Linked DNA regions of Accumulibacter sp.. The protein of the gene in region 1 interacts with the protein of each later gene in a pairwise test. Links are inferred from orthologs where the notes say so. Each region holds a gene or a part of one and is shown in the gene's direction. Other genes may lie near its edges. The genes, in order: V5B60_RS04685 and aceE.

Evidence for each region.
Region 2: the proteins of V5B60_RS04685 (region 1) and aceE interact in binary tests that used the Escherichia coli proteins (3 or more experiments, as listed by UniProt). The link is inferred for Accumulibacter sp. from one-to-one orthologs.

What each region holds. Positions count from the first base shown.
Region 1 is NZ_JAZKUG010000001.1:1,082,000-1,093,508, reverse strand. What follows is about bases 6,085-9,084. They hold V5B60_RS04685 (ATP-binding cassette domain-containing protein), read left to right. Parts: upstream 6,085-6,699; coding sequence 6,700-8,469; downstream 8,470-9,084. Other genes in these bases: V5B60_RS04680 (ABC transporter permease), read left to right, coding at 8,469-9,084; V5B60_RS04690 (efflux RND transporter periplasmic adaptor subunit), read left to right, coding at 6,085-6,703. Outside these bases: V5B60_RS04715 (Mu transposase C-terminal domain-containing protein), read left to right, coding at 305-1,984; V5B60_RS04710 (TniB family NTP-binding protein), read left to right, coding at 1,987-2,895; V5B60_RS04705 (TniQ family protein), read left to right, coding at 2,892-4,109; V5B60_RS04700 (recombinase family protein), read left to right, coding at 4,171-4,794; V5B60_RS04695 (TetR/AcrR family transcriptional regulator), read right to left, coding at 4,922-5,578; more of V5B60_RS04690, read left to right, coding at 5,684-6,084; more of V5B60_RS04680, read left to right, coding at 9,085-9,629; V5B60_RS04675 (ABC transporter permease), read left to right, coding at 9,626-10,756; V5B60_RS04670 (efflux transporter outer membrane subunit), read left to right, coding at 10,767-11,509. UniProt on the Escherichia coli protein: Part of the ABC transporter complex YbhFSR that could be involved in efflux of cefoperazone. Probably responsible for energy coupling to the transport system.
Region 2 is NZ_JAZKUG010000001.1:3,610,635-3,627,487, forward strand. The notes cover bases 6,414-9,618. They hold aceE (pyruvate dehydrogenase (acetyl-transferring), homodimeric type), read left to right. Parts: upstream 6,414-6,724; coding sequence 6,725-9,418; downstream 9,419-9,618. Other genes in these bases: aceF (dihydrolipoyllysine-residue acetyltransferase), read left to right, coding at 9,430-9,618. Outside these bases: V5B60_RS15930 (L-threonylcarbamoyladenylate synthase), read right to left, coding at 102-1,196; V5B60_RS15935 (5-(carboxyamino)imidazole ribonucleotide synthase), read right to left, coding at 1,186-2,343; purE (5-(carboxyamino)imidazole ribonucleotide mutase), read right to left, coding at 2,372-2,872; bifunctional methylenetetrahydrofolate dehydrogenase/methenyltetrahydrofolate cyclohydrolase FolD, read right to left, coding at 2,872-3,723; V5B60_RS15950 (indolepyruvate oxidoreductase subunit beta), read right to left, coding at 3,796-4,431; V5B60_RS15955 (thiamine pyrophosphate-dependent enzyme), read right to left, coding at 4,508-6,412; more of aceF, read left to right, coding at 9,619-10,749; lpdA (dihydrolipoyl dehydrogenase), read left to right, coding at 10,764-12,497; V5B60_RS15975 (DUF4347 domain-containing protein), read right to left, coding at 12,687-16,853. UniProt on the Escherichia coli protein: Component of the pyruvate dehydrogenase (PDH) complex, that catalyzes the overall conversion of pyruvate to acetyl-CoA and CO(2).

The sequences.
Region 1 (11,509 bases):
TAGCGCCGGCCTGATCGGTTCTGCCCTGAGCCGCCCCATCGCTCCGGCGGCGAGGTCACGACACAGCGCACCTCATGTGTGTCGATGGATGTGCGGCTGACCGCTCTCAAAACCGACCGTTTTTGAGAGTACCGGCGAAGCTGTCAGGCGGGCACGCAAACTCTGTCATTTTCAGAAGACGACTGCACCAACTGACGGGGCGTGACGCCAAGTGTGCAGGCCACTCCTGACGGCGTAATATCAGAAGTCATCCGCACCGATCTCGACTATGCTCAATACTCGTGTGCACCAAAGCGAGGTGAGCATGGCGACCGATACCACACCGATTACCGAGCACGGCGTTGCCACCCTGCCAGATCAGGCATGGGAGCGTGCGCGCCGTCGCGCGGAGATCATCGGGCCGCTGGCACAGTCGGAGACGGTAGGGCATGAAGCGGCCGACGCGGCAGCCCAGGTACTGGGTCTGTCCCGGCGGCAGGTCTACATCCTGATCCGCCGTGCCCGGCAAGGCTCGGGGCTGGTCACTGACCTGGTTCTTGGGCAGTCGAGCGGCGGCAAAGGTAAGGGCCGCTTGCCGGAGCCGATCGAACGCATCATCCGCGACCTGCTGCAAAAGCGGTTTCTGACCAAACAGAAGCGCAGCCTGGCGGCGTTCCACCGCGAGGTCGCGCAGGCTTGCAAAGCGCAGAAGCTGCGGGTGCCGGCGCGCAACACTGTGGCGTTGCGGATCGCCGGCCTCGATCCGCGCAAAGTCACTCGCCGCCGGGAAGGCCAGGATGCGTCCCGAGACCTCCAAGGTGCCGGCGGCGTGCCTCCCGCCGTGACTGCGCCGCTTGAGCAGGTGCAGATCGACCACACGGTCATCGACCTGATCGTGGTGGACGAGCGCGACCGGCAACCGATCGGCCGTCCGTACCTCACCATCGCCATCGACGTGTTCACCCGCTGTGTGCTCGGCATGGTGGTCACGTTGGAAGCGCCGTCCGCCGTCTCGGTCGGCCTTTGCCTCGCGCATGTCGCCTGCGACAAGCGCCCTTGGCTGGAAGGGTTGGACGTGGAAATGGACTGGCCGATGAGCGGCAAGCCCATGTTGCTCTACCTGGACAACGCGGCCGAATTCAAGAGCGAGGCCCTGCGCCGGGGCTGCGAGCAGCATGGCATCCGGCTGGACTATCGTCCGCTCGGGCAGCCGCACTACGGTGGCATCGTGGAGCGGATCATCGGCACGGCGATGCAGATGATCCACGACGAACTGCCTGGAACGACCTTCTCCAATCCCGACCAACGCGGGGAGTACGACTCCGAGAAGATGGCCGCCCTGACACTGCGCGAGCTGGAGCGCTGGCTCGCACTGGCAGTCGGCACCTATCACGGCTCCGTGCACAACGGCCTGCTTCAGCCGCCGGCCGCGCGCTGGGCCGAGGCTGTGGCGCGCATCGGTGTGCCAGCAGTCGTTACCCGCGCCACGGCTTTCCTGGTCGATTTTCTGCCCATCCTCCGCCGCACGCTGACCCGCACCGGCTTCGTCATCGACCACATCCACTACTACGCCGACGCGCTCAAACCTTGGATCGCACGGCGCGACCGCCAGCCCTCTTTCCTGATCCGGCGCGACCCGCGCGACATCAGCCGTATCTGGGTGCTGGAACCGGAGGGTCAGCACTACCTGGAAATCCCCTACCGTACCTTGTCGCACCCGGCTGTCACCCTCTGGGAGCAACGCCAAGCATTGGCGAAATTGCGGCAGCAAGGGCGCGAACAGGTGGATGAGTCGGTGCTGTTCCGCATGATCGGCCAGATGCGCGAGATCGTGACCACCGCGCAGAAGGCCACACGCAAGGCTCGGCGTGACGCGGATCGTCGGCAACACCTCAAAGCATCCGCTCGGCCGGACAAGCCCGTTCCGCCGGGAACGGACATTACCGACCCGCAGGCCGACAACCTGCCGCCGGCCAAACCGTTCGACCAGATCGAGGAGTGGTAGCCGTGGACGAATATCCCATTATCGACCTGTCTCACCTGCTGCCGGCGGCGCAGGGTCTGGCCCGTCTGCCAGCGGACGAGCGCGTGCAGCGTATCCGCGCCGACCGCTGGATTGGCTACCCCCGCGCGGTCGAAGCGTTGAACAGGCTGGAAACGCTGTATGCGTGGCCGAACAAACAACGCATGCCCAACTTGCTGCTGGTTGGCCCGACCAACAACGGCAAGTCGATGATCATCGAAAAGTTCCGGCGCACGCATCCGGCCAGTTCTGACGCCGACCAGGAACACATCCCGGTGCTGGTCGTGCAGATGCCGTCCGAACCGTCGGTGATGCGCTTCTATGTCGCGCTGCTCGCCGCGATGGGTGCGCCACTGCGTCCGCGCCCACGGTTGCCGGAAATGGAGCAACTGGCGCTGGCACTGCTTCGCAAGGTCGGGGTGCGCATGCTGGTCATCGACGAGCTGCACAACGTCCTGGCCGGCAACAGCGTCAACCGTCGGGAATTTCTCAACCTGCTGCGTTTCCTCGGCAACGAGTTGCGCATCCCGCTGGTCGGGGTCGGCACGCGCGACGCCTACCTGGCGATCCGTTCGGATGACCAGTTGGAAAACCGCTTCGAGCCGATGATGCTGCCGGTGTGGGAGGACAACGACGATTGCTGTTCGCTGCTGGCCAGCTTCGCCGCCTCGCTCCCGCTGCGGCGATCCTCGCCGATTGCCACGGCGGACATGGCCCGTTACCTGCTCGCGCGCAGCGAGGGCACCATCGGCGAGCTGGCGCACCTGCTGATGGCGGCGGCCATTGCCGCCGTGGAGAGCGGCGAGGAAGCGATCAACCACCGCACGCTCAGCATGGCCGATTACACCGGCCCCAGCGAGCGGCGACGCCAGTTCGAGCGGGAATTGATGTGAAGCCGGCACCACGCTGGCCGCTGCATCCCGCCCCGAAAGAAGGCGAGGCGCTGTCCTCATGGCTCAACCGCGTGGCCCTTTGCTATCACATGGAGGTGCCCGACCTACTGGAGCACGATCTTGGTCACGGCCACGTCGATGACCTAGACACCGTGCCACCACTCTCGCTGCTGGCGATGCTTTCCCAACGGAGCGGCATCGAGCTGGACCGGCTGCGCAGTATGAGCTTCGCCGGCTGGGTGCCTTGGCTACTGGACAGCCTTGATGATCAGATTCCAGACGCATTGGAAACCTATGCGTTTCAGCTCTCGGTGCTGCTGCCAAGACTCCGCCGTAAGACGCGATCCATCACGAGCTGGCGTGCCTGGCTCCCCAGCCAGCCGATACACCGCGCCTGTCCGCTCTGCCTGAACGATCCGGAGAACCAAGCCGTACTGCTCGTGTGGAAGCTGCCCCTGATGCTGAGCTGCCCGCTGCATGGCTGCTGGCTGGAATCCTATTGGGGCGTGCCAGGGCGTTTTCTCGGCTGGGAGAATGCCGATGCCGCCCCACGCACCGCCAGCGACCCGATTGCGGCGATGGACCGGCGCACCTGGCAGGCGCTGACCATGGGGTATGTGGAGCTGCCGCGCCGGCGCATCCACGCCGGATTGTGGTTTCGGCTGCTACGCACGCTGCTCGATGAGCTGAACACCCCACTTTCCGCGTGTGGAACCTGCGCGGGGTATCTCCGCCAAGTCTGGGAAAGCTGCGGGCATCCGCTGCGTGCTGGGCAAAGTCTGTGGCGACCGTATGAAACCCTGAACCCGGCAGTACGATTGCAGATGCTGGAGGCGGCGGCAACGGCAATCAACTTGATTGAGGTGAGGGACATAAGCCCGCCAGGCGAGCAGGCAAAGCTATTCTGGTCCGAGCCCCAAACCGGGTTCACCAGCGGCCTACCGACGAAAGCGCCGAAGCCAGAACCCATCAATCACTGGCAGCGTGCAGTCCAGGCCATCGACGAGGCCATCATTGAAGCGCGGCACAACCCCGAGACGGCACGCTCGCTGTTCGCGTTGGCTTCCTATGGTCGGCGCGACCCGGCTTCCTTGGAACAGTTGCGCGCCACCTTCGCGGAGGAAGGCATCCCTCCGGAATTTCTGTCACATTATGAGCCTGATGAACCCTTTGCATGTCTTAGACAAAATTACGGGTTAAGTGACAAATTTTGACGGCCAGAGCTTTCTGGCTCACACTGTCACATAATCGAACGTATACGTGACGGGTGAAAAGGTGCTGATCGGCTACATGCGGGTATCGAAGGCGGACGGATCCCAGTCCACCAATTTGCAACGCGATGCGCTCATCGCCGCTGGTGTGAGCCTTGCGCACCTTTACGAGGATCTGGCCTCGGGCAGGCGCGATGATCGCCCAGGGTTGGCTGCTTGCCTGAAGGCGCTTCGTGAAGGGGACACGCTGATCGTGTGGAAGCTCGATCGGCTTGGCCGTGATCTGCGCCACCTGATCAACACCGTGCACGACCTAACTGCGCGTAGCGTGGGCCTGAAGGTCCTGACCGGTCACGGTGCGGCGGTCGACACGACGACTGCCGCCGGCAAGCTTGTGTTCGGTATTTTTGCCGCGCTGGCCGAGTTCGAGCGTGAGTTGATTTCCGAGCGAACAGTCGCTGGACTTATCTCGGCGCGCGCTCGCGGCAGGAAAGGGGGGCGCCCCTTCAAGATGACCGCCGCCAAGCTACGCCTGGCGATGGCCAGCATGGGGCAACCGGAAACCAAGGTGGGCGATCTCTGCGAAGAACTCGGGATTACCCGGCAGACGCTCTACCGGCACGTGTCGCCCAAGGGCGAACTGCGGCCAGACGGCGTAAAGCTGCTCTCCCTCGGTTCAGCCGCATAAATGGAGGCGACCTGGAACGGGGCGCTGTTCAGTGCGGCAACGATCCGATTACCGGTGTCGACCCTGAGCGGTCAGTCTATGCTTTGGTGACGCAACGACCGGTCTGGAGTAGCGTCGCGGTGTAGCGTTAGCTACCTCGGCGGCTGGCTTGCTCCTTGGTGGCCAGTAATCCTGCCAAAGCAAAATGCTTGAGATGGCTTTTGAGTTCATCTGCGGGCCGCGTCATCAATGCGCGAAATGGAGTAGGCGTATCGCGGTCCACTACCAGCATCATCAGCATCGGTGCGATGACGCTCAGAACGCACCGCAACAACGCCGGGTCCTGTGCGCTGAATCCAGTAACTTCCGAAAGGATGTCGCTCATGAGCTTGAAGCGCGGCATCACCCCTTCTCGAACGAGGGCTGCTAGGTGGGTAGAAGGTGCAACCAACTCCCGGGCGAATACACGTCCATGCCAGCCCCCTTCGTCGTAAAGCCGGTCGACAATCATGTCGATGGCTGCGGATAGTTTGTTCTCCGCAGAATCCTGCCGAGCGTGAATTTCCTTGAGCTTCTGAAGGTTAATCGGTTGCTCATATCCTTCGAAGAGAACTGCTTGATACAACCCGTCGCGGCCGCCGAAGTGGTAGTTGATGGCGGCAAGGTCTGTTCCGGCCGCTTCGCAAATCGCTTTGTTTGCGGCCCCTGCATAGCCAAGTCGTGCAAATAGCTGCCCGGCAACTTCCAGGAGGCGGGCTCGAGTTGCATCTCCATCGGCACGCGCTGCTCTCTTACGTCCAGTCATAGTCTCCAACCCTTTATTGATTCCTGAATGCTACCATAGTTGCAATTCAAATTGAATTTGAATATAGTGCGTCTATCGAGAACGTCAAGCGCAGGAGCATCGAATATGAACCGGAAAATTCTCGCCGGAGTTGCGATAGCAGTTGTTGGAGTCGTTGGTGTCAGCGCTTGGCTGTGGAGCGGAAACTCCTCGCAGAAGAACGACATCACGCTGCTTGGCAACGTCGACATCCGTCAGGTTTCACTGGCCTTCCAGGACAGCGAGCGCATTGTTGAAATGCGGGTTGAGGAAGGGGCGAAGGTCACAGCTGGCCAAGTTCTGGCGGTGCTCGACACTCGCACGCTCGAGCTTCAGGCGGCTCAGACCGAGGCTCAAATCGAGGTAAACAAGAAGGCTTTGCTGCGCTTACGCAACGGTTCGCGCCCGGAAGAAATAGGTCAGGCGCAGGCCCGGGTGGATGCTGCTACTACCGATGCAAAGTTGGCCGAGCTGGATTTCCAGCGGATGCAATCCATCGCAGAGGAAACTCATGGTCGAGGCGTTAGCCGCCAGGAATTGGACCGGGCCGCAGCGACATTAAAGGCGGCTCGTGCAAAAGTTGAAGACCAATCAATGGCCCTACGCCTCGCCAAATTAGGTCCGCGCTCTGAAGACATCGAGCAGGCGGCAGCCCAGCTCAAGGCATCGGAAGAGTCGTTGGCTTTACTCCGGCATCGCATTTCACTGGCTGAATTGAAAGCTCCGACCAATGCCGTCGTGCGTTCCAGATTAGCCGAGCCGGGCGACATGGCGTCGCCGCAAAAACCGGTCTACGCCTTGGCCATCGTGCAACCCAAATGGATACGCGCTTACGTAAATGAGGCGCAGCTTGCCCGTGTCCGGCCAGGGATGCCGGCTGAGGTCAAAATAGACGGACTTCCTGACGCATCCATCGCCGGGGAGGTTGGATATATCTCCTCGGTAGCGGAATTCACGCCCAAACCCGTCCAAACGGAAGAGCTACGAACGAGCCTTGTCTATGAGGTCCGCGTACTGGTCAAGGACCCTGACGACCAGCTACGGCTGGGCATGCCAGCCACTGTCCGCTTGGCGCCTAATCACCCCGAGGCACTCGGAAAATCATGACCACAACTGCTCTCACCGTTGATGCAAAGGATGTCGTCAAACGCTTCAAAGGAGCGGTTGGCGGGCCGGCATTGAACGGCATCACCCTCTCGATTCCCAAAGGGCAGCTCACCGCCCTCGTGGGGCCTGATGGCGCGGGCAAGACCACACTCATACGGTTAATCGCTGGTCTGATGAAGCCGGATTCAGGGAGCCTCTACACACTGGGCATTGATGTGGCCGCCAAGCCCCAGGAGGTACAAGACCTCATCAGCTACATGCCTCAACGCTTTGGCCTCTATGAAGACCTGAGCGTCATGGAGAACCTTAATCTCTATGCCGACCTGCACGGCGTACCAATGGATGAGCGTCGAGAACGCTTTGACCGCATGCTGTCCATGACAGACATGGCCGCATTCACCAATCGCCTGGCAGGAAATCTATCGGGCGGCATGAAGCAAAAGCTTGGGTTGGCCTGCACGCTGGTACGTTCCCCCCGGCTACTTCTTCTCGACGAACCGACCGTCGGCGTTGACCCGCTCTCCCGCCGTGAGTTGTGGCGCATCGTGCAGCAGCTAGTCGAGGAAGAAGGTCTTCCGGTGATTGTGAGCACGGCTTACATGGACGAAGCAGAGCGTTGTAAGCACGTCATCGTAATGACTGAAGGGCAAGTGCTAGCCCAGGGCACACCGGATGAACTGTGCCGGCCGGCCAAGGGCCGTTGCTTTGTTGCCTATCCGCGGGAAGGTGAGTTGGCCAGGACGCTACAGGCGAGACTTATCGACGATAAGAGGCATGTTCTCGATGCTGTGCCGGAAAGCGGCGCGGTGCGCTTTATCCAGGCTGGGGGCACGGAGCCTCGTGACCTTGAAGGAATACTTCTGGGAGCTCGATGCGAGGCCACTCCCTCCCGCCTCGAAGATGGAGTGATGACCCTCCTGCGCGAGCGTGCGACCCAGGACGGCCACGAGGATGCGGTTGAGACCAAGAATTCGTCTGTACAGCTCGACACGAAGGACCCAATCGAGTTAATCAAGGTCCGCGACCTGGTTCGCCAATTTGGCAGCTTTACAGCGGTTGCCAGTACCTCGTTCAGCGTTCGCCGAGGCGAAATCTTCGGTCTACTCGGGCCCAATGGCGCGGGGAAGACGACCACATTCCGCATGCTTTGCGGCCTGCTCCCGGCGACCAGTGGCTTCCTCGAGGTGGCGGGTTTCAACCTGAGAACCGCCCGAGCACCTGCTCGCGCTCGCATCGGCTATGTCTCCCAGAAGTTTGCCCTGTATGGAAATCTGTCCGTCACCGAAAACCTCACGTTCTTCGGAGGCGCCTATGGCTTGGGCAGACAGGAGCTGTATGCCCAGGTAGAGCGAGCGCTAGACGAATTTCAGCTGCGGGAAAAGAAAGACGAACGAAGCGGTGAGCTTCCCGGCGGTTTCAAACAGCGGCTGGCCATGGCCACGGCCCTGATACATCGCCCCGAGATTCTCTTTCTCGACGAGCCTACAAGTGGCATCGACCCACTCGCTCGTCGCGCTTTCTGGCGGCGCATCACGACGCTTGCTGCCGAAGGCACCACCATCATCGTGACGACGCACTTCATGGAGGAAGCTGAGTATTGCGACCGCATCGTCATCCAGGATGCCGGGCGCTTGCTGGCGATTGGAACACCTCACGAAGTTCGCAGCCAGGCTTCTGGTGCGGCGAACATGAATGAGGCGTTCCTGGAGATTATCAAGAAGGCGCGCGAAAGCAGGCAGACCGGCTTCAATGCGGTGGAGGCCTGATGATGCAAACCCAATCGACTTGGCTCCCACGAAACTTGAGTCATTTTTGGCGACGGCTCAGGGCGCTCACCATCAAGGAGTTTCGCCAGCTGATACGCGACAAGAGCAACCTGGCGATAGGTATCTTCCTGCCCATCGCACTGATACTGCTCTTCGGGTACGGACTCTCGCTCGATATTCGGAATGCGCCAGTCGCCATCGTCCTGGAAGATGGCGCGCCCATGGCGCGCGATGTTGTGGCGGGATTGCGTGGCTCGGACTACATCGCCCCTCGTTACGTCACGACGATGGCCGAGGCGGAAGCCCTGATGCGTGGCCGCCAGGTCGACGGCATTGTCCGCATCCCCTCCGACTTTTCTCGGCAACTGGCTCAGGGCCGAGGAACGGTACAGCTTGTCGTCCATGGAACGGATGCAGCGACGGCCGCCAGTCTTCGTGGTTATGTGTCCGCAGCCATTGATGGATGGAACAAGCGCCGCGCCGATAGCGCCGGCAGGGTCAGTGCTGCTCCAGGCGTGGAGCTTGTTGACCGTCTCTGGTTCAACTCGGCCAATTCGAGCACCTGGTATCTGGTTCCTGGGCTGATAGTCCTCATCATGACCCTGGTTGGCGGATTCCTAACCTCGATGGTCATCGCCCGGGAATGGGAGCGCGGAACGATGGAGGCCCTTTTCGTCACCCCGGTGCGTTCCCTCGAAATACTGCTCGCCAAAATCATCCCGTACTTCGCGGTGGGTATGGGAGGGCTGACGCTCTGCCTGGTCGCCGCCCGGGGGTTGTTCCATGTGCCGCTTCACGGTTCGCTCTGGGTGCTGATGGTCAGTTCAATGCTTTATCTGATGGTCGCACTGAGTCTGGGGTTGTTGATTTCAGCGGCCGCCCGCAATCAGTTTCTTGCAAGCCAGGTCGCCGTCATCATTACCTTCCTGCCGGCCCTGATGCTCTCCGGCTTCCTGTTTGACCTGCACAACGTACCGACCGGCATCCAGAAGGTCGCGTCCATCCTGCCTGCAACCTACTACGTTGAACTGGCGCGCATGAGCTTCCTGGCCGGCGACAACCTCAACCTAATCGTGCGCGACTGGACAATCCTTGTCGTGCAGTTTGCCGTGCTCATCACGGGCGCGCGTCTACGAACCAAGAAGACATTGGACCGATGATGACTCTGCTCGAATCCATTACTGGTTCTCTTCGCCGAATCTCCTTCCTGTTCCGCAAGGAAGTCTTGGCGATTTTGAAGGACCCCGCCATCCGGGTAATTCTCATCGTCCCGATTGTTATCCAGTCGCTGGTCTTCGGTTACGCGGCCACCTACGACCTCAATCATGTGCGATACGCCGTTCTAAATGAGAGTCATGGCGCAGCCTCGACAAATCTGCTGGCTCGTCTGGAGGGCTCAAAGGTCTTTGTACGGGCGGCGACGCTGCGCAATTCAAGCGATATTGCTCGTGCTATCGACAATGGCGAGGCGCTGCTGGTTCTCCACTTCGCGCCCGACTTCGACGCGAAACTAGCATCAACGGGTAGCGCACCTGTTCAGCTCATTCTCGATGGGCGTAACTCGACCACTGCCAATATGGCGGCTGGCCACCTGAGCACCCTGATTGGCCAATTCAACGCTTCACTACCCAACGCGGTACGTCCACCCGTCAACATTGAAATCCGAGCCTGGTTCAATCCCAACCTGGAATCTCGGTGGAACATCGTTCCCGCCCTGATTGCTTCCCTGAGCATGATTCAAACTTTGCTGTTGGCCGCATTGTCGGTGGCCCGTGAGCGTGAACAGGGCACGTTCGACCAACTGCTCGTGACGCCACTGCGACCCATGGAGATTTTGATTGGCAAGGCGTCGCCGGCCATCACTATCGGACTGGTGCAGGCAAGCCTGGTTTTCTGCGTGGCGCTGTTCTGGTTCCGGATTCCGTTCCAGGGGTCCTTGGTTGTGCTCTATGTGGGGCTTGTCGCCTTTACAACGGCCTGCGTTGGTATTGGTCTCTCCATCTCGGCGCTGTCCCTGAATATGCACCAGGCAATGGTTTACGCCTTCGTACTCATCATGCCGCTCATCCTGTTGTCCGGGCTCGTCACGCCCGTTGGCAACATGCCTACCGCACTACAGATTCTGACTTACGCCGACCCGTTGCGATTCGCCATCGACCTGGTTCGCCGGGTCTATCTGGAGGGTGCTGGTTGGCAGGACGTAGGAATGGATTTTGTCCCGATGCTGGTGATAGCCGCGATAACGCTTCCCGTTGCCGCATGGCTTTTCCGAAATCGGCTGACCTAAGGGGAATGCAATGAAGAACACCTTAACCTTGCGTGTGCATCGGTCGCTGTGGCTCCTGAGCACGAGCATTCTATTGTCGGCATGTGCAGCCGTTGGCCCTGACTATAAGGCACCGGAGCTTTTGTCTCCGGCCACTTGGTCTTTATGGTCGAGCTCGAGCAAAGAATTGCCCAGGAACGAGGGGATGCAGGGAGCCCCCGAGCATAAGTGGTGGGCTGCATTTCAGGATTCCGTGCTGGACCAGTTGGAAACCCGCGTGCTTGAGTCCAGCCCAGACTTGAAGACTGCAATGCTTCACTATGAACAGGCACGCTCTCAGAGGAGTGTCACTGCTAGCCAGCAAGTCCCCGAAGTCAAACTCCAGGGTGGCGCAATTCGCCAGCGGCAGAGCGAATACGCGGCGGGGGACCGGGTGCTGGACGTAATGGCGCCGAATAATCGGGATGCGGTTGCCAAATCACTATCCGAGCCTTACACCTCCTACCAAGGCGGATTCGATGCGTCTTGGGAAATTGACCTGTGGGGACGTGTGCGCCGAGCGGTTGAGGCTGCTGATGCAGACATCGCCAATTCGTTGGCATTACTTGACCAGACCAGACTCGTCATCTCCAGCGACTTGGCGATGGCCTATATCGACCTGCGCACAACGCAACGCCTGTTGAAATTGACGCGGGACGACATCACGGCCCTGCGCGAGCGGACATCTATGATGGAGTCTAGGAGCAAGCATGGACTCGCCAACGATTTGGACCT
Region 2 (16,853 bases), 2.5 Mb from region 1 along the record:
AGCCACGCTTTGCGCCTGCGGTGCGCAGCAAGAATCGTGCTCACACGCGGGCGGAACGTCGTTGGCAGCCGTCGGAGTCGGCCATGCTTGCGGGGGCTGCATCACTCCTCGGCGCAGCGCGGAAAGGAAAGCGCGCTGGACGGGTTCGACGACAATTGCTCGAGATCCTGCCCGCCAGCACCGCGGGCGGCGCGCCGCAGTCGGTCGGCGATCGCCGCCCACGCGGCGTCCGACGGCACTTCCTCGACGAGGATCAGGTCGGCGCCCACGGCATCGAGCTCGCGCAGCGCGGCGTAGAGTTCGTGCGCGTAGCGCGACGGGTCGGCTGGCAGCTGGCGAACGAGCAGCGCCGCCGCGGGCGTCTCCGGCAGCCGGCTGTGGCAGAGCAGCGCGCAGCTTTGGCCCGCGGTCACCGCTTCGGCGAGGTGAGCGAGCTCGGCTGCCGGCAGCAGTCGCAGTGGCGTCAGCGGCGCGTAGTGCGCCGCCAGCGCTCCCGGCACGCGCGGCATGGCCGTGGCGTCAGCACCGGGTGGCTGACCGGCGACCTCGGGCAGGCGACCGAGTACATTGGCGATGCATTCCGGCGTGATCGCTCCCGGACGCAGGATGCGCGGCGCCGCGCCGTCGCCGCGGCTGAGGTCGAGGATCGTCGACTCGATGCCGACACCGCAGCGGCCACCGTCGAGGATCAGCCGCACGGCGTCGCCGAGCTCGGCGCGCACGTGCGCCGCCTCGGTCGGGCTGATGCGGCCGAAGCGGTTGGCCGACGGCGCGGCGACGCCGCAGAGGCCGCCGAGGCCGCCGCCGGCCTCGGCAAAGGCGCGCAGCAGTGCCAGCGCCAGCGGGTGCGCCGGCACGCGCAAGCCGATCGTCTCCTGGCCGCCGGTGACGGCGCTCGGCACGCCGCGGGCGCGCTTGAGGATCAGCGTCAGCGGTCCGGGCCAGAAGGCTTCGGTCAGTTCCCAGGCCTGGCGCGGAATGTCGCTCGCCCAGTTGTCAAGGTAGCCGTCGGCCGGCAGATGGACGATCAGCGGGTGATCGGCGGGGCGCCCCTTGGCGGCGAAGATGCGGCGGACGGCAGACGGGTTGGCGGCGTCGGCGCCAAGGCCGTAGACCGTTTCGGTCGGGAAGGCGACGAGCTCGCCGGCCTGCAGCAGGACGACGGCATGGTCGATGATGGCGGCTTCAGGGAGCATCGCTGATGCCGATCGCGGCGCGCGCCGCGAGGGCGATGTCGCGGGCGCTCTCGACGTCACCGGCGAGCACCGTGAAGTGGCCCATCTTGCGGCCCGGGCGGGCGTGGTGCTTGCCGTAGAGGTGCAGCTTGAGGCCGGGCCAGGCGTACAGCGGTGACCAGTCTGGCTCGCGGTAGTGCTGGCCGGCGACACCGCTGCCGTACCAGAGATCGCCGAGCAGGTTCACCATCGCCGCTGCCGAATGCGCCCGCGGGTCGCCGAGCGGCAGACCGCAGAGCGCCCGCACCTGTTGTTCGAACTGGTTGGTGATGCAGGCATCGAGCGTGTAGTGACCGCTGTTGTGTGGTCGCGGCGCCATCTCGTTGATCAGCAGTTCGCCGTCGACGACGAAAAACTCGACCGCCAGCGTGCCGACGTAAGCCAGGTGCTCGGCGATCGTCGCCGCCAGTCCGGCGGCGCGCGCGTGCAGCGCCGCGGTGGCGCGCGCCGGGACGAGCGAGACGTCGAGGATGCCACGGCGGTGACTGTTCTCGGCGGTTGGAAAGCTGCACACCACTCCGCCCTGGTCGCGTGCCAGCACCACCGAAACCTCGCACTCGAGCCGCAGCCTCTCTTCCAGCACGCAGCTCTCGCCCTTGAAATGCTGGAAGGCGGTGATCGCCTGCTGGCGGTCGGCGACGACCGCCTGCCCCTTGCCGTCGTAGCCGAAGCGGGCGACCTTGAGGATTCCCGGGAACAGCTCGTCACCCGCCTGTCGCAGTTGTTGCTCGTCGAACACCGTGACGCAGCGCGCGTGCGGCAGGCCGTTGTCGCGCAGGAAGTCCTTCTCGGCGATGCGGTTCTGGCAGACGCTGACCGCCGCCGCAGACGGGTGGACGACGACGAACTTGGCGAGGTAGTCGAGTGTGCCCGCGGGGACGTTCTCGAACTCGGTGCTGACGGCGGCACAGGCCTGTGCGAGTTCGTCGAGCGCGGCATGGTCGTCGTAGGCGGCACGGAGGTGGCGGTCGGCGAGCAGCGCCGCCGGGCTGTGCGGATCGGGGTCGAGAACCCAGACGCGGTAGCCCATCTCGTGCGCCGCGGCGACGAAGAAGCGACCGAGTTGGCCGCCACCGAGCATGCCGAGCGTTGCGGGCGGAAGGATCATCTTCGGGGAGACCGAACGCGGCAGCGGCTCACACCTCGGGCAGCTTCATCGCCATGACCTTGTCGGCCTGGGCGCGGCGAAAATCGGCGAGGCGCTGCGCCAGCATCGCGTCGCCGGTGGCCAGCATGGCGACGGCGAAGAGCGCGGCGTTGGCCGCGCCGGCCTCGCCGATGGCGAAGGTGGCGACCGGGATGCCCTTCGGCATCTGCACGATCGAGAGCAGCGAGTCCTGCCCGGACAGGGCCTTCGACTGCACCGGCACGCCGAGCACGGGAAGCGTCGTCTTCGCCGCCAGCATGCCGGGCAGGTGGGCGGCGCCGCCGGCGCCGGCGATGATCGCCCGCAGGCCGCGCGCTGCCGCTGCGCCGGCATACTCGAAAAGCAGATCCGGTGTGCGGTGCGCCGAGACGACGCGCGCCTCGAACGGCACGCCGAACTCCTTGAGGACGACGGCAGCCGCCTGCATCGTCGGCCAGTCGGAATCGGAACCCATGACGACGCCGACCAGCGGCGCGCGAGCGGAAGACATCAGCCGGCCTCCCGTTCGGCCGCCTCGAGGGTGTTGGCGAGCAGCATCGTGATGGTCATCGGTCCGACGCCGCCCGGCACCGGGGTGATCGCCGCGGCAACCTCGCTGACGCCGGCGAAATCGACGTCGCCGCAGAGCTTGCCATCGGGCAGGCGGTTGATGCCGACATCGATCACCACCGCGCCCGGCTTGACCATGTCGGCGGTGACGAAGCGGGCCTTGCCAAGCGCGGCGACGAGGATGTCGGCGCGGCGGGTGTGGAAGGCGAGGTCACGCGTCTGCGAGTGGCAGACGGTGACCGTGGCGCTGGCCTGCAGCAACAGCATCGCCATCGGTTTGCCGACGATGTTCGAGCGGCCGAGGACCACCGCCTCCTTGCCGCGCAGGTCGATGCCGGCTTCGGCGAAGAACTTCATGACGCCGTAGGGGGTGCACGGGATGAAGCGTGGATGACCCTGCATCAACGCGCCGACGTTCTCGGCGTGGAAGCCATCGACGTCCTTGGCGGGTGCGATCGCCTTCAGTACGGCGTCGCTGTCGAAGTGCTTCGGCAACGGCAACTGCACCAGGATCCCGTGGATCGCCGGGTCGGCGTTGAGTTCGGCGAGCCGGTCGAAGACCACCTGCGGGTCGACGTCCGGCGGGTAGCTGATCTTCTCCGAGTGGAAGCCGGCCTGGGCGCAGGCGTTGACCTTGTTGCGCACGTAGACCTGCGACGCCGGGTCTTCGCCGACGAGGATCACCGCCAGCCCGGGGCGGGTGCCGCGCGCCGCCAGCGCTTCGGCGCGGGTCTTGAAATCGGCGCGCAGGCTTTGCGCCAGCGCGTTGCCGTCGAGGATTCTTGCGGTCACGTGGATTCTTCCGATGAGGCCGGGAAACGGGGGCGGGGGAGCGGTGCAGGAAGGTTGCGATTCTAGCGCAGATCAGGCGGCATCAGGCGCGGCGCGCAACGCATCGGCGGCAGCCGCGCGGCCGGCGGCGAAGGCGCGCCGGTTCATCTCGACGATCTCCGGCTTCTTGTGCGCGAAGCGCTGCAGGACGCACTGCTCGAGCACTTCGGCGGGGAAGGGCAGGTGATCGGCGATGGCGCCGAGCATGACCGTATTGCCGAGCCGGATCTCACCGAGTTCGAGGGCAATCGCCGAAGCGTCGAAGGACACCACATGCGTGCCGGCGGCGCGCACTTCGGCCACCGGGTCGTCCGGGTAGTCGTAGAGGCCGAGTTCGACGATCGGCGGCACGAGACGGCCGGTGTTCATCAGCACCAGGCCGTCGGGCCGCAGCATGTGCCGCCAGCGCATCGCCTCTGCGGCTTCGAAGCCGAGCAGCAAGTCGGCCGTGCCGGGACTGATCTGCGGCGACAGCACCTTCTGGCCGAAGCGCAGGTGCGAGGAGACGACGCCGCCGCGTTGTGCCATGCCGGCGACCTCGGTCTTCTTGGCGTCATGGCCAAGGGCGATCGCCGCCTCGGCGAGGATCTCGGTGGCGGTCATGACGCCCTGGCCGCCGGTGCCGACGACGAGGATGTTGGTGGTGTCGTACTTGCATCTGCTGGTCATCGGCTTCGGAAGCTCTCGGCATGGGCGGGCAGGCGGCGGCTGGCGGCAACGCTGGCCGCTGCCGTCGCCTGCGTCGCTAGGCGTTGTGGACGGGTGCGGGATTCTTGCGGACGACCTTGATCGGCATCGACAGCGTGTCGACGTGAACGATCGCATCCGGCGCGCAGGGCTTCAGGCAGAGGCCGCAGCCGGTGCAGGCGGCGCTCTCGATGCGCACGAAGGCGAGGTCGACCTCGCGGCCGCTGGCTTTCGTCACGCGGTCGCGGCGCGTGACGTGGATCGCCGGACAGCCGACGTCGATGCAGTTGCCGCAGCCGGTGCAGCGCTCGTCGATCACCATGTACGGTTTCAGTGCATGGTAGTCCTTGATCAGGACGCATGGCTGGCTGGTGATGATCACCGAGGGTTCGGGGATCTTCGTCTCCTCGCGCAGGGTCTTCAGCAGGACCGGCAGTTCATAGGCGTTGACCAGGTGGACCCGCTCGTCGCGGACGCCGAGCGCCTTGACGAGGCGGACGAAATCGACCCGTGGCGCTTCGTTGCCATGGATGTCGCGACCGCTGCCGGGGTTGTCCTGGCCGCCGGTCATGCCGACGGCGCGGTTGTCGAGCAGCAGGACGGTGACGTTGCCCTGGTTGTAGACGATGTCGAGCAGGCCCTGCATGCCCATGTGCAGGAACGTCGAATCGCCGATGACGGCGACGATCTTGCGCTCCCTTTCGTTGTCGCCGCGCCCCTTGTCGAGACCGAGTGCCATGCCCATCGAGGCGCCCATCGAGATGCAGGCGTCGAGGGCATTCCAGGGTTGCCCGAAGCCGAGCGTGTAGCAGCCGATGTCGCCCGAGATGGTGACGTTGCGCAGCTGCGACAGCGTGTAGTAGACCCCGAGGTGCGGGCAGGCGACGCACATCGTCGGTGGCCGCGGAAAGACTTCCATCGGCGCCGCCGCGCTGTCCTCCGGCACCGGTTCGCCGAGCAGGCGGGCGATCGCCGGTCGCAGCACCTGCGGCGACAACTCACCCGACAGCGGCAGGATCCGCTTGCCGGTGACGTCGATTCCCTGCGCCAGGAGTTCGCTTTCGACCAGCGGCTCGACTTCCTCGACGACGACCACGCGCTCGCATTCGGCGGCGAAACGGCGCAGGCTGTCGAAAGGCAGCGGGAAGGACAGGCCGAGCTTGAACACCGGCGCATCGGGGAAGCTCTCGCGCACGTGCATGTAGGCCGGTCCGGAGGTGACGAAGCCGACCCGCCGGTCGCTGCCAGGCTCGGCGAAGTTCAGCGGTGACACCTCGGCTTCGGCGCGCAGCCGGCGCTCGCGCTCGAACATCAGTGGCAGCCGGCGACCGGCGGCGCTCGGAACCATCACCCAGCGACCGACGTCCTTGCGGAAGCCGGCGGCGCTGTGGGCGTTGCGCTCGCCGGTCGTGACGACACCCTTGACGTGGCAGATGCGGGTCGTCATGCGCAGGATCACGGGTACCTCGAAACGCTCTGAGAGCCCAAAGGCGGCGAGCGTCAGGTCGTGCGCTTCCTGCGAGTCGGCCGGTTCGAGCACCGGCACATGCGCGAAGCGGCCCCAGTAGCGCGAGTCCTGCTCGTTCTGCGACGACGAGAGGCCGACGTCGTCGGCGACGGCGATCACCAGGCCGCCGTTGACGCCGGTCAGGGTCATCGTCATCAGCGCGTCGGAAGCGACGTTGAGGCCGACATGCTTCATCGCGCAGAAGCTGCGCGATCCCGCCATGGCGGCACCGAAAGCGACCTCGAGCGAGACCTTCTCATTCACCGACCACTCGGAGTACAGATCCGGATAGCCGGCCAGGCACTCGAGGATCTCGGTCGATGGCGTTCCGGGGTAAGCCGCCGCGACGCGCGTCCCGGCTTCCCAGACGGCGCGCGCGACCGCCTCGTTGCCCGACATCAGGAGCCTGCTGCCGGCCGCCGCCGGCGGCGTCGACATCACTGCGTGTGCGCTCATTGCCTCTCCCGTTGATAAGGGTTTCCTGCGACAAAAGCAGAACCTTAGCCGCCGCCGGCACCGGCGCGGTTGACGCAGGTCAACTTCTGCCGGTCCGTGTGGTCAACGCAAGTGTCAGGCGGCAGCACTGCCGTTGCAGCGCAGCGTGCGGCATTGCACAATGCAAAAGGACGTTTTACAATCCGGGATGCACTGATTGTTGCGCTGCGGTACCACGCGGTAACCCAAGGTATTACATTTGCAGGTGGCGTCGTTTCGGCGTGCAGGCAAGCATCATTCATCCCACGATTCCGTAGACCAGGAGACACATTCATGTCAGCTCTGCCCGACAACGCGCTGTCGGTCGCCGCCGGCGACGCCGACCCGCAGGAAACCCAGGAGTGGCAAGACGCGCTGCAGGGCGTCATCGACCAGGAGGGGCCCGAGCGGGCCCACTTCCTGATCCAGGGGCTGATCGCCCAGGCGCGCCAGGAGGGGATCGACATTCCCTACAGCGCGACCACCGAATACGTGAACACGATTCCGGTCGACCGGCAGCCGAAGTACCCGGGCAATGCCGACATGGAGATCCGCATCCACAATTACATCCGCTGGAACTCGATGGCGATGGTGGTCCGCGCCAACCGGCACAGCAACGTCGGTGGCCACATCGCCTCCTTCGCTTCGGCGGCGGCGCTGTACGACGTCGGCTTCTCGTGGTTCTGGCACGCGCCCTCGGAGACGCATGGCGGCGACCTGATCTTCTTCCAGGGTCATTCGGTTCCCGGCGTCTATGCGCGCGCGCACCTGCTCGGACGGCTGACCGACGAGCAGATGGACTGCTTCCGGCAGGAAGTCGACGGCAAGGGCGTCTCGTCTTATCCGCACCCGTGGCTGATGCCGGGCTTCTGGCAGTTCCCGACGGTGTCGATGGGCCTCGGGCCGATCCAGGCGATCTATCAGGCACGCTTCATGAAGTATCTCGACAGTCGCGGCTTCATCGAGGCCGGCGACCGCAAGGTCTGGGCCTTCCTCGGCGACGGCGAGACCGATGAGGTCGAATCGCTCGGCGCCATCGGCATGGCGGCGCGCGAGCGGCTCGACAACCTGATCTTCGTCATCAACTGCAACCTGCAGCGGCTCGACGGGCCGGTACGCGGCAACGGCAAGATCATCCAGGAACTCGAAGGCACCTTCCGCGGTGCCGGCTGGAACGTCATCAAGCTGATCTGGGGAACCAATTGGGACGCGCTCTTCCTGCGCGACAAGAAGGGCGTTCTGAAGCAGCGCATGATGGAGATCGTCGACGGCGAGTACCAGACCTTCAAGGCGAAGGACGGTGCCTACGTCCGCGAGCACTTCTTCAACACGCCGGAGCTGAAGGAACTCGTCGCCGACTGGACCGACGACCAGGTGTGGGCGCTGAACCGCGGCGGCCACGACATCTTCAAGATCTACAGTGCCTACAAAGCGGCCGTCGAGCACAAGGGTCAGCCGACGCTGGTCCTCGCCAAGACGATCAAGGGTTACGGCATGGGCCAGGCGGGCGAGGGCATGAACATCTCGCACCAGCAGAAGAAGCTCGATTTCGAGGCGATCAAGCGTTTCCGTGACCGCTTCAGCCTGCCGGTTGCCGACGAACAGCTCTACGAACTGCCGTACCTCAAGTTTGCCGAGGGCTCGGCCGAACTCAGCTACATGCGGCAGCGCCGCATGGATCTCGGCGGTTACCTGCCGAAGCGGCGTGGCGCCGCGGCACCACTCGAAATTCCGGATCTCGCTGCCTTCGACGCTCTGCTCAAGGCTTCCGGCGAAGGGCGCGAGGTGTCGACGACGATGGCCATCGTCCGCCTGCTCAACATCCTGCTCAAGGACAGGAAGGTGGGTCGGCACGTCGTCCCGATCGTTCCCGACGAGTCACGCACCTTCGGCATGGAGGGCCTCTTCCGCCAGGTCGGCATCTGGAACCAGGAAGGGCAGAAGTACGTCCCCGAAGACCACGACCAGCTGATGTTCTACAAGGAGTCGAAGGACGGCCAGGTGCTGCAGGAGGGAATCAACGAGGCCGGCGCGATGAGCGACTGGATCGCCGCCGCGACGTCGTACTCGGTACATGGCGTGCAGATGATCCCGTTCTACATCTGCTACTCGATGTTCGGCCTGCAGCGCACGATGGACCTCTGCTGGGCGGCCGCCGACCAGCGCGCGCGCGGTTTCCTGATCGGCGGGACCGCCGGTCGCACGACACTCAACGGCGAAGGCCTGCAGCACGAGGACGGCCACTCGCTGGTGCTCTCCAGCCTGATCCCGAACTGCCTCAGCTACGATCCGACCTTTTCCTTCGAGATTGCCGTCATCATGCGTGAGGGCCTGCGGCGGATGTACCAGGAGCAGCAGGACATCTTCTACTACATCACGGTGATGAACGAGAACTACGAGCATCCCGAGATGCCCACCGGTGCCGAGGCTGACATCATCAAGGGCATGTACCTGCTGCGTCGCGGCCAGTCTTCGGACACCCGTCCGGTGACGCCGCGCGTGCAGCTGCTCGGCTCGGGAACGATCTTCCGCGAGGTCATCGCCGCCGCCGAGTTGCTGAAGAACGACTGGGGGATCGATGCCGACCTCTGGGGCTGCCCGAGCTTCACCGAGCTGGCACGCGACGGGCTTGACGTGCAGCGCTGGAACATGCTCAACCCGCTGGCGAAACCGCGTGTCTCGCACGTCGAGCGCTGCCTCGGCGACACCCGCGGGCCGATCGTCGCTGCCACCGACTACGTCCGCATGTTCGCCGAGCAGATCCGTCCCTTCCTCAACCGTCGCTACGTGACGCTGGGTACCGATGGCTTTGGCCGCTCCGACACGCGCGAGAAGCTGCGCCATTTCTTCGAGGTCGATCGGCGCTGGGTCACCGTGGCGGCACTCAAGGCGCTGGCCGACGAGGGCACGATCGAGCGCGAGAAGGTCGCGCATGCGATCGCCCGCTACGGCATCGACGTCAACAAACCCAACCCGACGACGGTCTGAGGGAGCGAGCGATGAGTCAACTGATCGAAGTAAGAGTCCCCGACATCGGCGACTACCATGACGTGCCGGTGATCGACCTCTGCGTCATCGTCGGCGACGTCGTCAAGGTCGATGATGCGCTGGTGACGCTGGAGTCGGACAAGGCGACGATGGACGTTCCCTCGCCGGCAGCGGGCGTCGTGCGCGAGATTCGCGTCGCGCTCGGCGAGAAGGTATCGGAGGGGGTGGTGGTGGTCGTGCTCGAGGCGGCCGAAGTCGCTGCGGCGACAGCCGTCGCTGCGGCAGCCCCGCCTGTTCCGGCAGCCCTGCCTGTTCCGGCAGCCCTGCCTGTTCCGGCAGCTCCGCCGGTTGCGGTTGCGCCGGCAGCGGTTGCCGCGACGGCCGTACCCACCGCGCCACCGCTTGCCGGCCTTGCCCTCGGCTCGCGCACGCACGCCAGCCCCTCGGTGCGCCTGCTGGCGCGCGAGTTGGGCGTCGACCTGAGCAAGGTGACGCCCAGCGGTCCGAAGTCGCGCATCCTCAAGGAGGACGTCACTGCCTATGTCAAGGGCGTCCTGACGGCACCGACGCCGGCAGCCGCGGCGTCGCTCGGCGGCGGCCTCGATCTGCTGCCGTGGCCGAAAGTCGACTTTGCCAAGTTCGGTCCGGTCGATGTCAGCCCGTTGTCGCGCATCAAGAAGATCTCGGCGCAGAACCTGGCGCGCAACTGGGTGATGATCCCGGCGGTGACCTACCACGAGGATGCCGACATCACCGACCTCGAAGCCTTCCGCGTCGCCGTCAACCGCGAGAACGAGAAGTCGGGACTGAAGATCACCATGCTCGCCTTCCTGATCAAGGCCTGCGCGGTCGCGCTGAAGAAGTTCCCCGAGTTCAACAGCTCGCTCGACGGCGACAATCTCATCCTCAAGCGCTACTGTCACATCGCTTTCGCCGCCGATACGCCGAATGGTCTCGTCGTGCCGGTGATCCGCAATGCCGACCAGAAGTCCGTCGCCGAACTCGCCAGCGAAAGCGGCGAGCTGGCGAAGAAGGCGCGCGACGGCAAGCTCACCCCGGGCGAGATGTCCGGCGCCTGCTTCACCATATCGAGCCTCGGCGGTATCGGCGGGACGCTTTTCTCGCCGATCGTCAACGCCCCCGAGGTGGCGATCCTCGGCGTCAACAAGTCGGTCATGAAGCCGGTGTGGAACGGCCGCGAGTTCGCTCCGCGGCTGATCCTGCCGCTGTCGCTCACTGCCGACCACCGCGTCATCGATGGCGCCGCGGCGACGCGCTTCAACGTCCATCTCGCCCTGTTGCTCGCCGACATGCGGCGCGTGCTGCTCTGACCGGGGACAAGACGATGAGCCAGATCATTGAAGCGAAAGTACCAGACATCGGCGACTACCACGACGTGCCGGTCATCGACGTCTGCGTTGCCGTCGGCGACACAGTCCGGATCGACGACGCACTCGTCACCCTCGAGTCCGACAAGGCGACGATGGACGTGCCGAGCAGCGTCGCCGGCACCATCCGCGAAATCCGCGTCGCCGTCGGCGACCGGGTCTCGGCCGGCTCGCTGGTGGCGGTGATCGACACCGGTGCGGCCGCGGCAGCGCCGGCACCGGCTGAGACAGTGTCGCTGGCGAGCGCCAGTCCGGCGCCGCAGGCGGCAGCGCCGGTCAGCGGCAAGGCCGACCTCGAGTGCGAGATGCTGGTCCTTGGCGCCGGTCCGGGCGGTTACTCGGCGGCCTTCCGCAGTGCCGACCTCGGCATGCAGACGGTTCTCGTCGAACGTTACGCGACCCTCGGCGGCGTCTGTCTCAACGTCGGCTGCATCCCGTCGAAAGCGCTGCTGCATGTCGCCGCGGTCATGGAAGAGGCGCAGCACATGGGCGACTGCGGCGTCAGCTTCGGCGCGCCGAGCATCGACCTCGACCGGCTGCGCGCGCACAAGGACAAGGTCGTCGGCAAGCTGACCGGCGGTCTCGCCGGCATGGCCAAGGGGCGCAAGGTCGAGGTCGTGCAGGGCGTCGGCCAGTTCGTCGACGCCAATCATCTCGAGGTCGCGCTCGCCGCCGGTGGCAGCAGGCTGATCCGTTTCCAGAAGGCGATCATCGCCGCCGGCTCGCAGCCGATCGCGTTGCCTTTCATGCCCGACGACCCGCGCGTCGTCGATTCGACCGGTGCCCTCGAACTGCGGCAGATTCCGCAGCGCATGCTGGTCGTCGGCGGCGGCATCATCGGCCTCGAGATGGCGAGCGTCTACTCGGCGCTCGGCTCGCGCATCACCGTCGTCGAACTCGGCGGCGTGCTGATGCCGGGCGCCGACCGGGATCTGGTCAAGGTCTGGGAGAAGAAGAACGCCCACCGTTTCGACCGCATCCTGCTCAACACCGGCGTCGTTGCCGCGTCAGCGACCGCCGCAGGTATCGAGGTGAGCTACAGCAGCGGCGAAAGCGAGCGCTTCGACCTCGTCCTCGTCGCTGTCGGCCGCGCGCCGAACGGCAACCGGCTCGCCGCCGACAAGGCGGGCATCGCCGTCACCGAGCGCGGCTTCATCCCGGTCGACGCGCAGCAGCGGACCAACGTGGCGCACATCTTCGCCATCGGCGACATCGTCGGCCAGCCGATGCTGGCGCACAAGGGCGTGCATGAAGCGCATGTCGCCGCCGAGGCGGCGCACGGCAGCAAGCGCTGCTTCGATGCGCTGCAGATCCCGTCGGTCGCGTATACCGACCCCGAGATCGCCTGGGCCGGCAAGACCGAGGAGCAATGCCGCGTCGAAGGGATCACCTACGGCAAGAGTGTCTTTCCCTGGGCCGCTTCCGGGCGCGCGCTGGCAAACGGCCGCGAGGAGGGCTTCACCAAGCTGATCTTCGACGAGGCGACGCATCGCATCATCGGCGGCAGCATCGTCGGCACCGAGGCCGGCGACATGATCGGCGAAATCTGCCTGGCCATCGAGATGGGCTGCGACGCCGCCGACATCGGCCACACCATCCATCCGCATCCAACTCTCGGCGAGTCGATCGGCATGGCGGCCGAGGTCTATGAGGGCGTGTGCACCGACCTGCCGGCGGTGAAGAAACGGTAGGGACGCAGCTGGTTCCAGTGGAATGGTCAGGCTGCCGCAAGTGGCCTGATCCGTTCGCGTCCGCTCGTTGGCGGACACGCGGCGTGCTGCTCTGACCGGGAAAGGATGGTGAGCCGGATCGGTAAAGCGACAGACCCCGAAGTCGACGATCGAGAGAAACCCATCTACCGTCACCGAAATACGCAAGCTTCAGGTGACGACGAAATCTAGGTTGCTCAGCGCAAGACCCGGGGCGAGCGTGGCGATGTGTACCGGAGCTGCGCCCGTGTTGCCCGCGGCATCGTAGTACATGGCGCCGGAGCTGCTGTTGTAGATCAGGTAGTCGTCGGCGTCGGCGGCGCTGCTGAGGCCGGCGCCGGATCGGAACGAGCCTGCGGCGAGGGTGCCGGGGCTCAGCAGCGAGGTGAAGATGGCGTTCTCGAGTTCGATCGTGTCGTCGAGGACACTGAAGTCGCCGATCGTGTCGCGGTTGCTGGCGGCATCCGGCAGGGTGTCGAAGCGGAAGATGTCGGCGCCGCTGCCGCCGACGAGGCTGTCGTTGCCGAGACCGCCAGCGAGGAGGTCATTGCCGGCGGCACCGTCGAGGGTGTCGTTGCCGTTGCCGCCGTCGAGCCGGTTGGCGTCGCCGTTGCCGGTCAGGGTGTCGGCGTAGGTCGAGCCGCTGAGGTTCTCGATGCTGATCAGCGTGTCGCTGCCCGAACCGCCGGTGGCCTGTGCGCCGGCGATGGCAAGGCTGATGCTGACGCCACCGGTAGCGCCGTAGAGGTAGCTGACCGTATCGCTGCCGCCGGCGCCGTCGAGGACGTTGTTGCCGCTGCCCGCCTCGAGAATATTGTCGAGGCCGTTGCCGGTCAGGTTCGCGACGGCGGCGGTGAGGATGCGGCCGTTCTCGACGTTCGCGCCGAGGGTATGGGCGGCGAGATAGCTGAAGACCTGGTCAGTGCCGCCGCGGGCCGGGTTGGCGTTGGTCTCGCTGACGCTGTCGCCCACGTTGTCGAGGTAGTAGGCGTCGTTGCCGTCGCCGCCGAGCAGGCTGTCGGCGCCGGTGCCGCCCCACAGCGTGTCGTTGCCGGCGCCGCCATCGAGGGTGTCGCTGCCGGCGCCACCGTCGAGGAAATCGTTGCCCTGCGCGCCGGCGAGGATGTTGCCGTTGCCGTCGCCGCGCAGCAGGTCGTTGTAGGTCGAGCCCGTGAGGTTCTCGATGCTGATCAGGGTGTCGCTGCCGGAACCGCCGGTCGCCTGTGCGCCGGCGATCGCGAGGCTGACGCTGACGCCGCTGCTGGCGCCGTAGAGGTAGCTGAGGGTGTCGCTGCCGCCGGCGCCGTCGAGAACGTTGTTGCCGGTGGCGGCTTCGAGGAAGTTGGCGAGGTCGTTGCCGGCGAGGTTCGCGGCGGCGGCAGTGAGGATGCGGCCGTTCTCGACGTTCGCGCCGAGGGTGTGTGCGGCGAGATAGCTGAAGACCTGGTCGGTACCGCCGCTGGCCGGGTTGGCGTTGGTCTCGCTGACGCTGTCGCCCACGTTGTCGAGGTAGTAGGCGTCGTTGCCGTCGCCGCCGATCAGACTGTCGGCGCCGGTGCCGCCCCACAGCGTGTCGTTGCCGGCGCTGCCATCGAGGGTGTCGCTGCCGGCGCCCCCGTCGAGGAAATCGTTGCCCTGCGCGCCGGCAAGGCGGTTGCCGTTGCCGTCGCCGCGCAGCAGGTCGGCGTAGGTCGAGCCGGTGAGGTGCTCGATTCCCGCCAGGGTATCGCTGCCGGAGCCGCCGGTCGCCTGCGCGCCGGCGGTGGCGAGGCTGACGCTGACGCCGCTGCTGGCGCCGTAGAGGTAGCTGACGGTATCGATGCCGGCGGCGCCGTCGAGGAGGTTGTTGCCGCTGCCGGCCTCGAGGAGGTTGTCGAGGCCGTTGCCGCTGAGGCTGGCGACGCCGGGAGCGAGGATCCGCCCGTTCTCGACGTGGGCACCCAGGGTGTGTGCGGCGAGATAGCTGAAGACCTGGTCGGTACCGCCGCTGGCCGGGTTGGCGTTGGTCTCGCTGACGCTGTCGCCCACGTTGTCGAGGTAGTAGGCGTCGTTGCCGTCGCCGCCGAGCAGGCTGTCGGCGCCGGTGCCGCCCCACAGCGTGTCGTTGCCGGTGCCGCCATCGAGGGTGTCGTTGCCGGCGGCGCCGTCGAGGAAGTCGTTTCCTTGTGCGCCGGCAAGGCGGTTGCCGTTGCCGTCGCCGCGCAACAGGTCGGCGTAGGTCGAGCCGCCAAGGTTCTGGATGCTGATCAGCGTGTCGCTGCCCGAACCGCCGGTCGCCTGTGCGCCGGCGACGGCGAGGCTGACGCTGACGCCGCTGCTGGCGCCGTAGAGGTAGCTGGCGGTATCGATGCCGGCGCCGCCGTCGAGGAGGTTGTTGCCACTGCCCGCCTCGAGGAGGTTGTCGAGGCCGTTGCCGCTGAGGCTGGCGACTCCGGGAGCGAGGATCCGCCCGTTCTCGACGTTCGCGCCGAGGGTGTGTGCGGCGAGATAGCTGAAGACCTGGTCGGTGCCGCCGCTGGCCGGGTTGGTATTGGTCTCGCTGACGCTGTCGCCCACGTGGTCGAGGTAGTAGGCGTCGTTGCCGTCGCCGCCGAGCAGGCTGTCGGCGCCGGTACCGCCCCACAGCGTGTCGTTGCCGGTGCCGCCATCGAGGGTGTCGTTGCCGGCGCCGCCGTCGAGAAAGTCGTTGCCTTGGGCGCCGGCAAGAATGTTGGCGTTGCCGTCACCGCGCAACAGGTCGGCGTAGGTCGAGCCGGCAAGGTTCTCGATGCTGATCAGGGTATCGCTGCCGGAGCCGCCGGTCGCCTGCGCGCCGGTGATGGCGAGGCTGACGCTGACGCCGCTGCTGGCGCCGTAGAGGTAGCTGACGGTATCGATGCCGGCGGCGCCGTCGAGGAGGTTGTTGCCGCTGCCGGCCTCGATGAGGTTGTCGAGTCCGTTGCCGCTGAGGCTGGCGACGCCGGGAGCGAGGATCCGCCCGTTCTCGACGTTCGCGGCGATGGTGATGGCGGCGAGGTAGCTGAAGATCTGGTCGGTGCCGCCGCTCACCGGGTTGACGTTGGTCTCGCTGACGCTGTCGCCGGCGTGGTCGAGGTAATAGGTGTCGTTGCCGTCACCGCCGACGAGCGTGTCGGCGCCACCACCGCCGTCGAGGGTGTCGTTGCCACCTCGGCCGTCGAGGAGGTTGTCGTGCGGACCGCCGACGAGATGATCATCGCCATCGGTGCCGATCAGTGGCCTGACGTCAACGGTGATGAGGTTGGGTGTCGGGTCGAGGTCCGCTCCGCCGTTGGCGATGCCGCCGTTGTCCCGCACCTGGAAGGTGAAGCTTGCATAGCTGTCGCCGTTTTCGTTCCCGGTGGGCGTGAAAACCAGCAAACCGGCCGCGAGATCCGTGGCAGCGATCGACTGCCCGGTGGTGACGGCGACTCCCGCAAGGGTCAGACTGCCGGCGGCGGGGAGCGTGCTGATGCGGATGCCGGCGAGCGTGTCGGCGGGTATGTCGCTCGGATCGGTGAAGGGAAAATCGGCGACGGAGAATGCGTAGGGGGAGTCCTCGTTCGTTACCACCGTCCGGTCGCTGCCAGACGGTGCCGAATGGAAGTGCTCATCAGCACCAAGCGGTGCATACCAGTCGTCGGTCTGCGGGTTGGCGAGGCTGACGATGTCGCCCCATGGGCTGCCAAGGGCACCGGCATTGCCACCCCACGCAGGCTCTCCCCACGTGACCACCGAGCCGTCTGCACGCACGGCGGCAAAGGAACCGTCGGTCGCAAATACGTGCGTGACGTCGATCGTCCCGTCGAGGTACCTTGCCACGGCAGCGCTGTTGCCTCCGTAGCGGGCATCTCCCCAGGTGACCAGTGAGCCATCGACGCGCAACGCGGCAAAGGCATAGGCGGTGGAAAAGACCTGGGTCACGTCGATCGTCCCGTCGATCCCGGCAGCCACGGCGCTGCTGTCGCCACCGTACCCGGAGTGTCCCCAGGTGACCAGCGAGCCGTCGGCGCGCACTGCGGCAAAGGCGCCTCCGTAGGTCGTACGCACCTGTACGACGTCAAGCGTGCCATCGATCTGTGCCGCCACCGCGCTGCTGTCGCCGCCGTGAGCGGAATCGCCCCAGGAGACCAGTGAGCCGTCGGCGCGCAATGCGGCAAAGGCAGTGGCGGTCGAAAAAACCTGCGTCACGTCGGTCGTGCCGTCGATCTGTACCGCCACTCCGCTGCTGTCGCCACCGGACCAGGCATCCCCCCAGGTGACCAGCGAGCCGTTGCTGCGCAATGCAGCAAAGGCTGAGACCGTCGAGAACAGCTGCGTCACGTCGAGCGCGCCGCCGAT